2 regions of the Paenibacillus sp. FSL R7-0331 genome follow, and region 2 is predicted to be linked to the other one. Evidence: a T-box and tRNA genes for the amino acid it is inferred to sense, from the RefSeq annotation. Region 2 holds a T-box; the other holds one or more tRNA genes.
The links. A T-box is a leader RNA that pairs with one kind of tRNA and senses whether it is charged. The one in region 2 lies ahead of lysS (lysine--tRNA ligase), so its partner is inferred to be a tRNA-Lys.
Positions count from the first base shown of each region.

Region 1: it encodes a tRNA-Lys, which carries the amino acid that the T-box ahead of lysS (lysine--tRNA ligase) is inferred to sense. The anticodon was not compared.

Region 1 is NZ_CP009284.1:2,455,275-2,461,442, reverse strand. Features, by position in the region: gene R70331_RS10045 (TIGR02677 family protein) at 1-1,504, opposite strand, end outside; gene R70331_RS10040 (nucleotide-binding protein) at 1,524-1,961, opposite strand; gene R70331_RS10035 (IS1/IS1595 family N-terminal zinc-binding domain-containing protein) at 2,146-2,604, shown strand; gene R70331_RS31035 (hypothetical protein) at 3,084-3,533, shown strand; tRNA gene R70331_RS10030 (tRNA-Lys) at 4,128-4,200, opposite strand; tRNA gene R70331_RS10025 (tRNA-Ala) at 4,217-4,292, opposite strand; gene nrdR (transcriptional regulator NrdR) at 4,530-5,006, opposite strand; gene R70331_RS10015 (alpha/beta-type small acid-soluble spore protein) at 5,171-5,386, shown strand; gene R70331_RS10010 (lytic transglycosylase domain-containing protein) at 5,463-6,026, opposite strand; gene coaE (dephospho-CoA kinase) at 6,023-6,168, opposite strand, start outside.
Region 2 is NZ_CP009284.1:3,428,855-3,435,022, reverse strand. Features, by position in the region: gene R70331_RS14425 (GNAT family N-acetyltransferase) at 1-389, opposite strand, end outside; gene R70331_RS14420 (TSUP family transporter) at 413-1,177, opposite strand; gene R70331_RS14415 (NUDIX hydrolase) at 1,242-1,676, opposite strand; gene R70331_RS14410 (hypothetical protein) at 1,763-1,942, opposite strand; gene R70331_RS14405 (YebC/PmpR family DNA-binding transcriptional regulator) at 2,004-2,720, opposite strand; gene lysS (lysine--tRNA ligase) at 2,813-4,372, opposite strand; T-box leader at 4,433-4,700, opposite strand; gene R70331_RS14395 (hypothetical protein) at 4,760-5,116, opposite strand; gene R70331_RS30510 (thermonuclease family protein) at 5,270-6,007, shown strand.

The sequences.
Region 1 (6,168 bases), 970 kb from region 2:
TCCAATTATCTTTATCAACAACTACAAAAGTAAAATGATAATCAAGCAATTCAAGTTGGCCGTCCTCACATCTCAAACTCGCTCGCTCATTATCTACTGGCTTAGTTAAATGAATTTTGACACCTTCAGAGGTCTGCATTATGGAGTTTGAGGAATTGTTACAACGACTAATCCAATCCAACAATTGCAATCTAGATGAGGTAGTTATTACATCCAGTTGAGATATACTTATATCCCGCTGATCTACCATCTCTTTTAAAAATTGAAGTTCTTGTTTTTGCCTTGTTATAAATTCTAATCTCAGCCGTTCTTTCTCCTGAGAATTATCAATCGCTGCTTCTGTATCCTGGCGTTCATGTCTTTTTCTGCTCCGAGATCGCAAATTTTTGACAATTGGTGTTTCCAACCACATGGATTGTCCAGAGCTATCTGATTCCCGTCTGTCTTCTCCGTGGAAATGTCTGGTGGAAAATATTCCAAAGGCGTAGGCAGCAAGCTTATGAGCAGAATCCAGATTATCTATTTTGTAAAACCATTGACCTAAATGCTCCAATTCTTTTCTGCGGCTAATACTAGTACGTTTTTTTTCCTGAATCCGTAAAGCACTCCGTACCATCTTCACAATTGCCTCTTTTGTTGCCCTTTCTAGCAACTGCATTTCGCTGATTGTTCCGTGTTCACCCAGAAACCATTTGCTCAGTATATGCCATTTTTCAAAGAGCTCATCATAATATTGCTGTTTCGTAATTATTTCCTCAAGTTTAGGAATTCTCCACTCATCTTCAATCACAGCTTCTAGAAAAACATCTCTCACTCCATTTGATATTTGTACTAAGTTACCTTCAATTTTGTAAGAACGTCGCTGCATAGTGTGAACAAAGTCTTTTAAATAATTTGTAATAGCATCTTTATATATTAAAAAATCATCAGTGACCATTAGCTCTTCTGCCTTTCCTGTCTGAAGACTAGCTATATAATCCACTGATGCTTCGTGAAGTTTTTGGAACGATTCATTAATTTGATCCCATAATACTAATGCTTCCCCATGTTCATACTCGCCTGATCGGGCTCTAATTGTAAACAGGGTGTTTGCAATTGTATCAAACAAGGTAGGCTCAAGAGATCCACCATATCCCCGGACTGTTACCAAGTTTTCCAGCAGCCGTTCAATTTCAATCGAATAAGGCGTCAATAAGTATTGAAATTTCTTTTTTAAATATTCATCTACTGAGACAGCCCGTTCACCATAATGACGCGAGGTTAAATTTCCCCACTCAACAAGTTGTTCCAGATCAAGTTGACATTGTTCCAATGTATAATTTTTATGTAACTTCCATGCAATCACTCCGTCGTATATCTGCTCCGGTTTGAGCCAATAATTCAGTTTATGATATTGCTGGTACAGATACTTCATGATAGATCGGTAGCGGGTAACATTATCCGCATTTAAATACTTCAACTCAGAAACGCCTCGAAGAGATTGTATATCAGGAATTCTACTCAAAATAGCCTCCTATAAAATTTCAATTTTCTTTTACTTTGTTTATTGATTGGAGCCAAGCTATAATTTCATTCTCTGCTTTGTACTCCTTATCAAGATCACAATAAATTAGGCCCTGCAGATCTGATGCAATAACTGAACTACCTTTTCTACAAATAATCGTTCTTTCTTTACCAAGAGCTGCAACAAAAATTCCATATTCAATCAAAACATTAGCTTTAGGCTGCAAAATAATATCATTTCTGTACCAAACCGGATCGTCTTCGTTAAAAATTAATATTGCTGCATCCACCTGTTTGCTTATGTTTATAAGAGTATCCAACATATAACCCCCCAACGGAAAAACCCCAGTCCTATTCCAAGGGTAAGGTGTGACGTTCTCACTCTCAATAAGCATTGCAACATTTCTAAGATATCTCATCGAATCCTGTGAACTGGAACTGCCAAGAAAAACACGCATGTTCCCCCACCTTCCTTAGTCATTTACAATACGTAAATTTACAATTTTATACTTATACTAAAGTATTTTGGAGTTGTTGCATACCCCTCACTTCCAAACTATTCCGATGTGGAAATTAAATGTGGTATTTATCTTTGAGACCTGATACATTATTATCATTATTCTCAAGGAGGGAAATAATGGTATGTTGAGAGTTATTGAAGATGTTCGAGAAAATCTGGGACGTTATGAAGAGCTAAACGTGGAGGATTTATTGTTTCTTGAATTAGATCTAAAAAAACTGCTTAAATCAATATCCGAAAAATCAAACACTCTTTCTGCTAATTCAAAAACATCTTCTACCGTCTGCCCTCATTGCTCATCTAACAACACAATAAAGCATACAAAAGGCCCGATCCCACGATTTCGTTGTAAAAAATGTTTACGTACTTTCTCAGTGAACCGGCAGCTTTTGTTCTATAGAAAACAAAAAGCATCTCAGATTATAGACCTCATTGTTTATATCCACACCACTGATATGAGTATCACCGAGACAGCCAAGAAGCTCGGCATCTCATTAAAAACTTATAATGTATGGAGAGATCAGCTTATCTCTGTGCTTCCTCAACTTGCAGATAAATTCAAAAAACAACGCAAAAAGTAGCTAACTTCTGTTCCCCACCATGTTTTTATGAGCAAAAGACGTCATCTGAAAATTTTCTCGCGAAATTTTCTATCACATCTAATTTCCGTACTTTTGAGCATTATTTAGTCTATTATGGTTCGAATTTCAGGTTCTTGTTTTTGAATAACTTAGGCATTCCAATAGTACGCGGAAAATAGTCAAGCTGATTTCAATGTAGCAGTTACCCGATCCTAGATTAAATCAAGGAGGGGTTGAGTGTTAAGGCGGCTTTTTCGCGGGCAAAATCAGCTCTGAATCGAGCGTTCAAGGAGGAGTTTGGGATGCCGCGATTTGAGCAGCAGTACGAAGAATAGTTAATTGACAACCTAGAGAATGAGAGCAACCACAGGCGAAAGAAGTTTATAAGCAATGGATTAGACCATGAGACCGTTGAATTTCTCCGCACCGTCTGGTTCCCGGTAATCGGTAATCCGGATCATTTGTACACGGAATGGGAAGTGCGTGATTTCAATAAAGGTTACTGCTATCTGGATTTGGCTTATATGCCTGGAGGTGTGAAGAGCGGGATTGAAATTAAAGGCTATGGACCACACGCTAGAGAACTGGATGTCAGACGATTCAAGGATTTATGCCGCCGGCATTGCTTGCTGGCTTTGGATGGCTGGACCTTTCTCCCTATCGCATATCCTTCAATTGTGGAAGAGCCTAAACAATGCCAACAGCTGGTTCTGTCTTTTATAGGCAAATTCATTGCAACAGATGTCTCTTCCACTTTAACTTGGCTGGAGGCAGAATCATTGCGTTTCGCAAGACGTCTGCTCAGGGCTTTCACACCTTCGGAACTTGCGCAGCATCTCAAAATTTCTGACAGACACGCCAGACGAATTCTGCAAAATTTGTTCTCCTACAGTTACTGGATATACAGCGCAATCGTACGTACCAGTTGAGGGTGTAACAAAGTAACCAGTGGTTTATCACTAGTTAAGGTTTCGGTTGTACTAAATTGTTATACCTATTGTAATAGTGGGAAGTCGAGTGAATCGTTACGGACCGTACAGCCTTTATTCCCTTCAAAAGCACTATTACGTCAACCTTACGGACTCAGATGCAGTTATTTGCTGATTTTCGTGTGGATTATTGCCTGATGAAGGGGAATAAGCGCGGTACGGTCCGTTAGCGCTCCTAAATATCCCAATCAGAGAAAATAACGTCCGTGGGGTCCGTAACAGTGGATAATAGGATTTCAAAGTAGCAATAGTTAGTCGAAAGCTGGATTTAGTGGTTTTTGGATCGGTCAGCTGTTGGTGTAGACGGTTGGCAGTTGGTACTGGGTTGTTGGCTTTGGTCTTCTTGGGCTATCAGCAGTTGTTGTGGACGGTAGCCAGTTGGTGCTGATGTGTTCGTTATGGGATATCGGAATTGGTTTGTAATTCAGTGTAGTCAGTTGCCGTCGGCAACTGGCGTAGCATTAGCTTTCAATACAATCCCCGTCCCACTCCCAACACAACAAAAAAACGGCATCTCTGCCGTTCTTCATGGGATGGACTCTCAGGGGCTCGAACCCTGGACAAATAGATTAAGAGTCTACTGCTCTACCAACTGAGCTAAGAGTCCATGATATTAAGATATTTGGTGGAGCCAAGGGGGATCGAACCCCTGACCTCATCGCTGCCAGCGATGCGCTCTCCCAGCTGAGCTATGGCCCCATATTAGTTATTGTGGAAATGAAACTATGTATTCTAAATCCTCGTGTGTGTGAGCGTCAAGCTCACCTCGTCGTGTTATTAATTATTTCGTAGCCGACTTCTATATAATACAGAAATCCATTCCTGATGTCAACACTTTTATCATTTTTTTCTCTTCCCTTCCGGAGAACCGCCACAGCACCTATGCAACGCTCCATACCATACAGAGCATTACGGAGCACAGGTGCTGCAGCCTGTCTATAGCCCCTCCATCTCACCATCGTCTTTGGACAGCAGACCTTTCAGTTCCTTCATAAACATGTTGATGTCTTTGAACTGACGGTATACAGAGGCAAAGCGGACGTAAGCCACCTCATCTACCGGATATAGCTGCTCCATGACCAGCTCGCCGATCTGGCGGCTCTCGATCTCAGCCAGGGCGATACCGCGCAGCGTCTTCTCCACCTCTGAGACGATGGATTCCAGACGTTCGACAGAGACAGGACGCTTCTCGCAGGCTCTGATCAGTCCGCGCAGAATTTTGTCACGGCTGAATTCCTCACGGCTGCCGCCTTTCTTGATGACGATCAGCGGGGTTTCCTCAATCATCTCAAATGTAGTAAAGCGCTTGCTGCAACGCTCACATTCACGCCTGCGCCGGATCGATTTATTCTCATTGGCCGGACGCGAGTCAAGCACTTTGGTATTTGTATGATCGCAGTATGGGCATTTCATAAGCTAAGGCCACTCCTTTTACTGTAGTATTAGTCGCCGCTGTTTTCTGTACCCCCATGTTGGGCAGGTAATATTTATTTCCATAAAACACCGTTTTTATCTTGTTATGAATCTGGCGAGTCCGGCACATAATACAGTTACCAACCGATAGGAGGTGAACAGAAATGAGCCAAAACAGCAGCAATAACCTGGTAGCTCCAAACTCACGCGGTGCCTTGGAACAACTGAAATATGAAGTTGCCCAAGAATTGGGTATCACTCTTTCCCCGGACGGATACCAAGGCAATAAAACTTCTTACGAAAACGGTTCGATCGGTGGTTACATCACTAAACGTCTTGTAACGATCGCCGAGCAATCCCTGGCAGGTCAATATAAATAACCTGTCCCCATAAGCTTGCCTAAGAAGTATTAAACGGCTGCATGCCGTTTAATACTTCTTTTTACATAGCAGAGGCTTAAAATTCACTGTAAATCTCCGTGTACTGATTATAATAATAAATCACGCGCTGCACGTAGTGTCTGGTCTCGCCAAACGGAATATCCTTGGCAGCCGCTTCTGTCCCGTCCCATTGTCCACCATCGAGCCAGCTCTGCACCTTGCCCGGCCCGGCGTTGTAGGCGGCTATCACTGCAGTACGGTTGCCGTCAAACTGGCGGGACAATGAAGAGAGGTACCAGGTGCCCAGCTCGATGTTGGCCGACGGCTCCTCTTTAAGCTCATCCAGGGATACTTCCGGCAGCTTGGCCATCTCAAGCGCCCACTTGGCGGTGTCCGGCATGAGCTGCATCAGTCCAAGAGCGCCTTTTTTGGATTCACGGCCAGTCTTGAAATTGGTTTCAACGCGGATAATAGCGGCAACCAGAAACGGATCCGTCTCATATGTGGTGCTGTGCTTTCGGATTTCGTCTTTATAATGAATAGGATAAAACCAGGACATCCAGTTGGTGCCGAGAAACAGAATTGCAGTAAAACCAATGAACAGCAGGAGCAGCACTCTTTTTTTTCGCAGCCAGCTCATAATAAGCCCAGCCTGTCCCACAACACGGCAACCTGCTGCTCAGTCTCGGCAGGCTCGCCGCTGTTGTCAATAATATAATCTGCTCTGCTTCGTTTCTCTTCAATATCCATCTGGGCGTCCAGCCTTGCTGCAGCCTGTTCGG
Region 2 (6,168 bases):
ATGATGATATAGTCTTTGCCGCCCTTACTAAATGACTGACCGGTTGCAGCCAGTCCAAACTTTTGATAGAAGGGGGCTTTATTGCTCCGTGCATTACAAAAGATTCTCCGGACTCCGCGCGCCTCCGCCTCCTCCAGCACATACTGCAGCAGCCTGCTGCCAAATCCTTTGCCCTGCTCCGGCTCAAGAGTGGCGAACTTGCGGAACTGCGCTTCATCGCCTTCAATAAACAAAGACACTGCGGAGATCAGCCGCTCCTGCTCAAGCAGCCCGTAATGCTCTCCCGCATCGTCATCGTCCAGCTTTACATAATCCAGCTCACGCTCCGGCCACATCACCTCATGCCTCAATTGCCATGCCTGTTCTTTAGAAATGAGCCTGATATCCATATTTCCACCTCGATTACTTCTGTTTAATGCATCGTATCCCAGATCTGCTTGCCGATCAAGATCACCGTTACGGCAATGAACAGCGGGCGGATATACCCGGCCCCCTTGCGGATCGCGAATTTGGAACCGATGATTGCACCGGCAACCATAGGAACGCCCAGCAGCAGCCCGTAAGAATAGCTGACCGAGCCCAGTGCAATGAATGTAAGCAGACTAGAGATATTGCTGGCAAAATTCAGCACCTTGGCATTGCCGGCTGCTGTCACGAACTCAAAGCCCAGCATCAGAAAAGCAAAGATCAGGAACGATCCCGTGCCCGGACCGAAAAAACCGTCATAGAACCCGATGATCAGGGCGACCAGCATGCCGGTCAGCCGTGTTTTTTTGCTGCTGCCGGAGAAGGTGGACACATCACCCCACGATTTTTTGAACAAGGTATAGACCGTAATCACCACCAGCATCACGATGACCAGCGGCTTCAGAAATTCCGACGGCACCTGCCGGACGGTAAATGAGCCTGCAACCGCACCGGCAATGGAGAAGGGAATAAGCAGCCTGATCAGCTGAAAGTTGATTTTACCGGACTTAATGAAGGAAGCCGTACTGGTAAAAGAGCACATGGTGCCTGCCAGCTTGTTCGTTCCAAGCAGCAGATGCAGCGGTATGCCCGCCGACAGCAGCGCCGGAATCGAGATCAGTCCGCCGCCGCCCACTACAGAATCAATAAATCCGGCCAGAAAGCCGCACACCACCAAAACAATGATCATTCCAGTACTTATATGATCCATCCCCGGCCTCCTGCTATATTTACAATGAATATATTAAACTGTAATCCGAAAGGCTTGTGACAGCTTAATCCCAGCCATGCTCCATAAACCATTCCCCACGGCCGAATGTATCCATAGCTTTTTTCATGAAGGGAAGGGTATTGTCCGGGAGCTTATCCGCGTCAAACCAGCTCAGGTCATCACATTTATTAGGCTCCAGGTTACTCACTTCTCCCGACCACCCCTCAGCCCGGAAGAAAAAATCAATCCGTTCCCCGCCCGGAGTCCTGATATGCATTGTCCCCAGCATATGCAGACATGCCGGGTCAATCCTGACACCTGTTTCCTCCCGCGCTTCGCGGATCGCTGCCATCTGCAGCGTCTCCCCTCCGTCCAGCTTCCCGCCAGGAAAACCGTAATAACCGTCCATATGTCCTGTATTGCAGCGTCTAAGCAGCAGCACCTGGCCGCCCTTGAACAGCATGATATGTACAACACTAAGCACCCGGAAGTCCGGCATATTGAATCTCTCCCTTCCCTGTGGAATAAAAAAAGAGCAGCAGGATCATCTCCTGCCGCTCCCTAAAGCCCGTCTTGATGCAGTAGTCACTTATAAGAATTCTGTTCGTTCTTCTTATAAGTTGTCTTGTCATCGCTAAGGGACTCCTTGCGGATGTCGAGCTTCTTCTGCTCCATCTGCTGTGCCTGCTGGCTGGTTACTGCCGCATGGTCCAGCTCATCCACAGTGTTCATCAGGTTCTTATCCGGTTTGGCGTGATCTGTCACTGCGCTGCCTCCTTAAGGTTACTAAAATGATTCACCTTATTATGGCAACCGGCAGCCCTGATTATTCGGAGTCAACGTTGTGATAGACCTGCTGTACATCGTCGAGCTCTTCCAGTGCGTCGATCAGCTTCTCGAACTGTGCTTCAGCATCTTCCGGGATCTCCACATAGTTCTGCGGAAGCATTGTAAGCTCGGCTACGGTGAATTCTGTAATACCGGCCCCGCGAAGCGTCTCCTGTACAGCATGGAACTGGTCAGGCTCAGCGTATACGATGACCGCCTCGTCCTCTTCCAGCACATCACGTACATCCACATCGGCTTCAATCAGCAGCTCCATTACTTCTTCAGCAGATTTACCCTCCAGGCCGATAACAGCTGTCGGATCAAACATATACGTTACGGATCCGCTGACACCCATGTTGCCGCCGTTTTTGCTGAATGCAGAACGGACAAGCGGAGCCGTACGGTTCACGTTATTGGTCAATGCATCGATGATAATCATCGAGCCGCTTGGTCCGAAGCCTTCATAGCGCAGCTCCACATAGCTTTCGTCGCCGCTTCCTTTAGCTTTTTCCAAAGCGCGGTCGATAATGGCCTTCGGTACATTATAAGTTTTGGCGCGTTCCAGAACGACCTTGAGTGCACGGTTCGATTCCGGGTCCGGTTCGCCTTTCTTAGCTGCTACATAAATCTCAACGCCGAATTTGGCGTAGACCTTACTTGTATTGGCATCCTTCGATGCTTTCTTCTCTTTAATATTATTCCATTTACGGCCCATAGTGTTCGACTCACTTTCCAACATAAGTTATAAACAGTCCGTTATATTATACCTCTCTTGGGACGATCCCGTAAAGGGCATAGGCGCTCTGTTTAGAACTCCAGCAGCGCCAGCACGCGCTCTTTGCCCAGTGCCTGCACAAGTACAGGAACCCTTGGACCCTCCGGCTGCTGCAGAATCAGCTGATAAAGGATGGAAAATAGCGCCTTCTGATTGCTCCTCATCGTCTTTTTGTCAGCATCGTGACAAATAGCGTACACCTGCTGCATAAACTCCGTTTCATCGGAAAAGCCGGTACGGAGCAAGCTGCAGAATGCCATTACGCGCTCCTGTTCAGCAGCCTGCAGTGACTGAAACCGCACCCGGTCCGGACTGATGTTCACAGTAACCAGCTTATGCGGGGCATAATGTCTGATCCAGTGCTCGGCCCGTTCTGCGGTCTGCCGGAATAATTCGGCTTGACCGGCAGCGCCGCTATCCTGGTCCAGCAGCTTTTGCAGCAGCCCGCTGTCCCAGTTGATCAGCGGCAGCAGGGCCGCAGCCTGGCTGAAGCCCGGCGCTTCCAGCTCTTCAGGATTTCTCCGGACCAGCTCAAGAGCCGCACGCATGTCTTCACTCTCCAGCAACCCTGCGGCATAAGCTTTACGCAAGCGCTCGAATTCCGTGTAGTTCCGCAGCACATCCTCATCCAGGCCGATACTGAAGGCCGCATCCGGCTGGTATTTGGCGAACATGAACAGGATCGGCTCCGGCCCGTATACCTTCAGCAGGTCCTCAGGCGTATAGTTATGGCCAGACGAGCTGGACATTTTGGCATGGCTGCCCTTAATGCTGATGAACTCATAGGGAACGTAATACGGCGGCTGATTTCCGAATATTTTTTCCGCCATGACCTTGGCAACATTATAGCTCCCCGTCTCAGACGAATGATCTCGTCCGCCGGGCTCGAACACAACCTGCTCCATTCCCCAGCGCATCGGCCAGTCTATTTTCCAGTGCAGCTTGATGTTTGAGGCTTGAGGAACATGAAGCGTGTTATAACAGCCGCATTTGCAGCTGTAGATAATATTCTCTGATTCCTCATCGAATGCATGAACGCTGGTCGAATCTTTTCCGCAGCGCTCGCAATAGATCTGAACCGGGTAAAAGGCTGCCCTGGCCTCCTCTGTGGCTTTGCCTGTTTTGAACATCATCAGGATATCGTAAATTTCCCCTCTGCTTCGCAGGGCGTGGAGTATGGCCTTATTATATCTGCCTGACTGATATTCACGGCTCTGATAGATAAATTCAGGTAGGATGCCAAAAGCGCTCAGCGCTTGTTCAAACTCCTGCTCGTAGTGCTCAGCATAGGAAGTATGGTCACCGCATGGACATGGAACCCTAGTGTACGGCAGGCCGATATACTGCTCATATGAAGCGTCCAGCTGCGCGGGAACCTTACGGAACCGGTCGAAATCATCCCATGAGAAAATAAAGCGGACCTCTTTCCCGGCTCTCTGAAGCGCCTGAGTGACGAAATAAGTAGTGACAATCTCGCGGAAATTGCCGATATGAACCGAGCCCGACGGGCTAATTCCCGATGCGCATACAAAAGTCTGACGCTCAGGATGGCTGCTGATCAAGTCGTTTGCGATTTTTTGTGCCCAATGCATGTTAATAATCTCCTCTATTTTGAAATAAAAACAAAAAAGCCCCCGCCTCAAGATTGTCATCTTGAGGACGGGAGCTGTCATAAGCACCGTGGTACCACCTCTGTTCGCGGACATGTTGCCAGGCCCGCCTCTTCGGGTACGGCCATAACGCTTATACCCTAGCTCTGTAACGGGAGCTCCCGTCATACCATCCTTAGGCGTTCAGTACGCATAATTCCGTATGCAGCTCAGAGACTTTTTTCGTCAGGCACATTGCTGCTCCATTTCACCGGCTGGAGCTCTCTGGGAACAACGTTTGCTTAACTACTCTTCTCATCATCGCTTTTCATATCCGATTAAAACCATTTAAACATGATTTGCTGTGCTTTTTCAAGCTTAAATTTCAAGCTACAATTCGATAAAAAAGATTTTGAACAAACCAAGGTAACGCTTCTTCGCAGTGATATCGCCAATAAAGGTGCTGCTGTCCTGAATATCCGGCAGACTGAAAACAGAAAAGATTATGTAATTCTCCCTGTCTGCAAGACTCTGCACCAGCGGTTTGATCATTGCCTGACCAAGACCTTCCGGCAGCGAAGCGCCCAGCGTATCCTGCAGGTCATCAACGGCATATTCAGCAAAATCCTCAATAGCAGGATTAAGCAGCGCAAGCACTCCTACTAAAATCACCAGTACAATGAGCAGGTTCCTGATTCTTCCCGGCTTTGCGCGCCGTTCATATTGCCGTTCAACATATGGATCCATATTATCCCTCCCGCTAAAACAATAAAGCATTTGGGGATATATGTAAATGATGATTGTGTGGGTTTAGCACAGCTGAATGCTGCAATCGGGTATTCAATGCTGCTATTTTCTGCTACACTGGCATCATTATTGTTACTAGAGGAGCTCTGATGGATGTTATTCACTGAATCTTATACGGCAGTATTATTTCTATTACTAACCATACTGGCAATCATCGTCTGGGCGATCAGCTTCATCAAACCGTCGATGCTTAGCCGCAGGAATGTTTCTGCCCGGAAATCCCGTAAACGTGTTAAAAAAATCTCTCTACTTACAGTGGCTGTAAGTTTAGTTCTCTCTATTATTACTGCACCGGGAACCACAATGCTTGAGAAGGCTATTTCAATACAGAATTTTTTCATATTAAGAGATTATGAAGTAGCTGGCACATTTATATACACTTCGAAAACAATGGACGCCGAAGTTACCTCTGTCATCGACGGCGATACCTTCCGAATCCGTACAAACGAAGGTGATACCGAGAAGGTTCGTCTGCTGCTGATCGACACGCCGGAGATAGGAGAACAGCCAGAGCCCTATGCGCTGGAAGCACGTGACTATACTAAAGAACTGCTCGACGGACAAACCGTACATCTGGAATTTGACGAATCAGAGCGAGATCAATACGGAAGACTGCTAGCCTACGTATACGTGAATGATCAGATGGTTAATCAGCTGCTGCTGGAGAAAGGGCTGGCCAGAGTCGCTGTTTTTCCGCCGGATACCTTGTACTTAGATGACTTTAGGATGATTGAATCGAGGGCACGGGAATCCGGGCTCAGGATCTGGAGTATCGACAACTACGTGACTAACAGGGGATTTAATACAAATGCGGCTGCTTCAGGCCAGTAGTAGGCGAATGATACCGATTAACGGACTGATAGAGATTCAGATGGCGATTGTCCGCTTAGCTTGGTTAGCAGGCTGTATCAAGGTGCTGGCGGGTAACTTACACTTTGCACATACCAGGGATAACTGCACATTATACAACTAAAATGCCTGTTTCTCCCCGG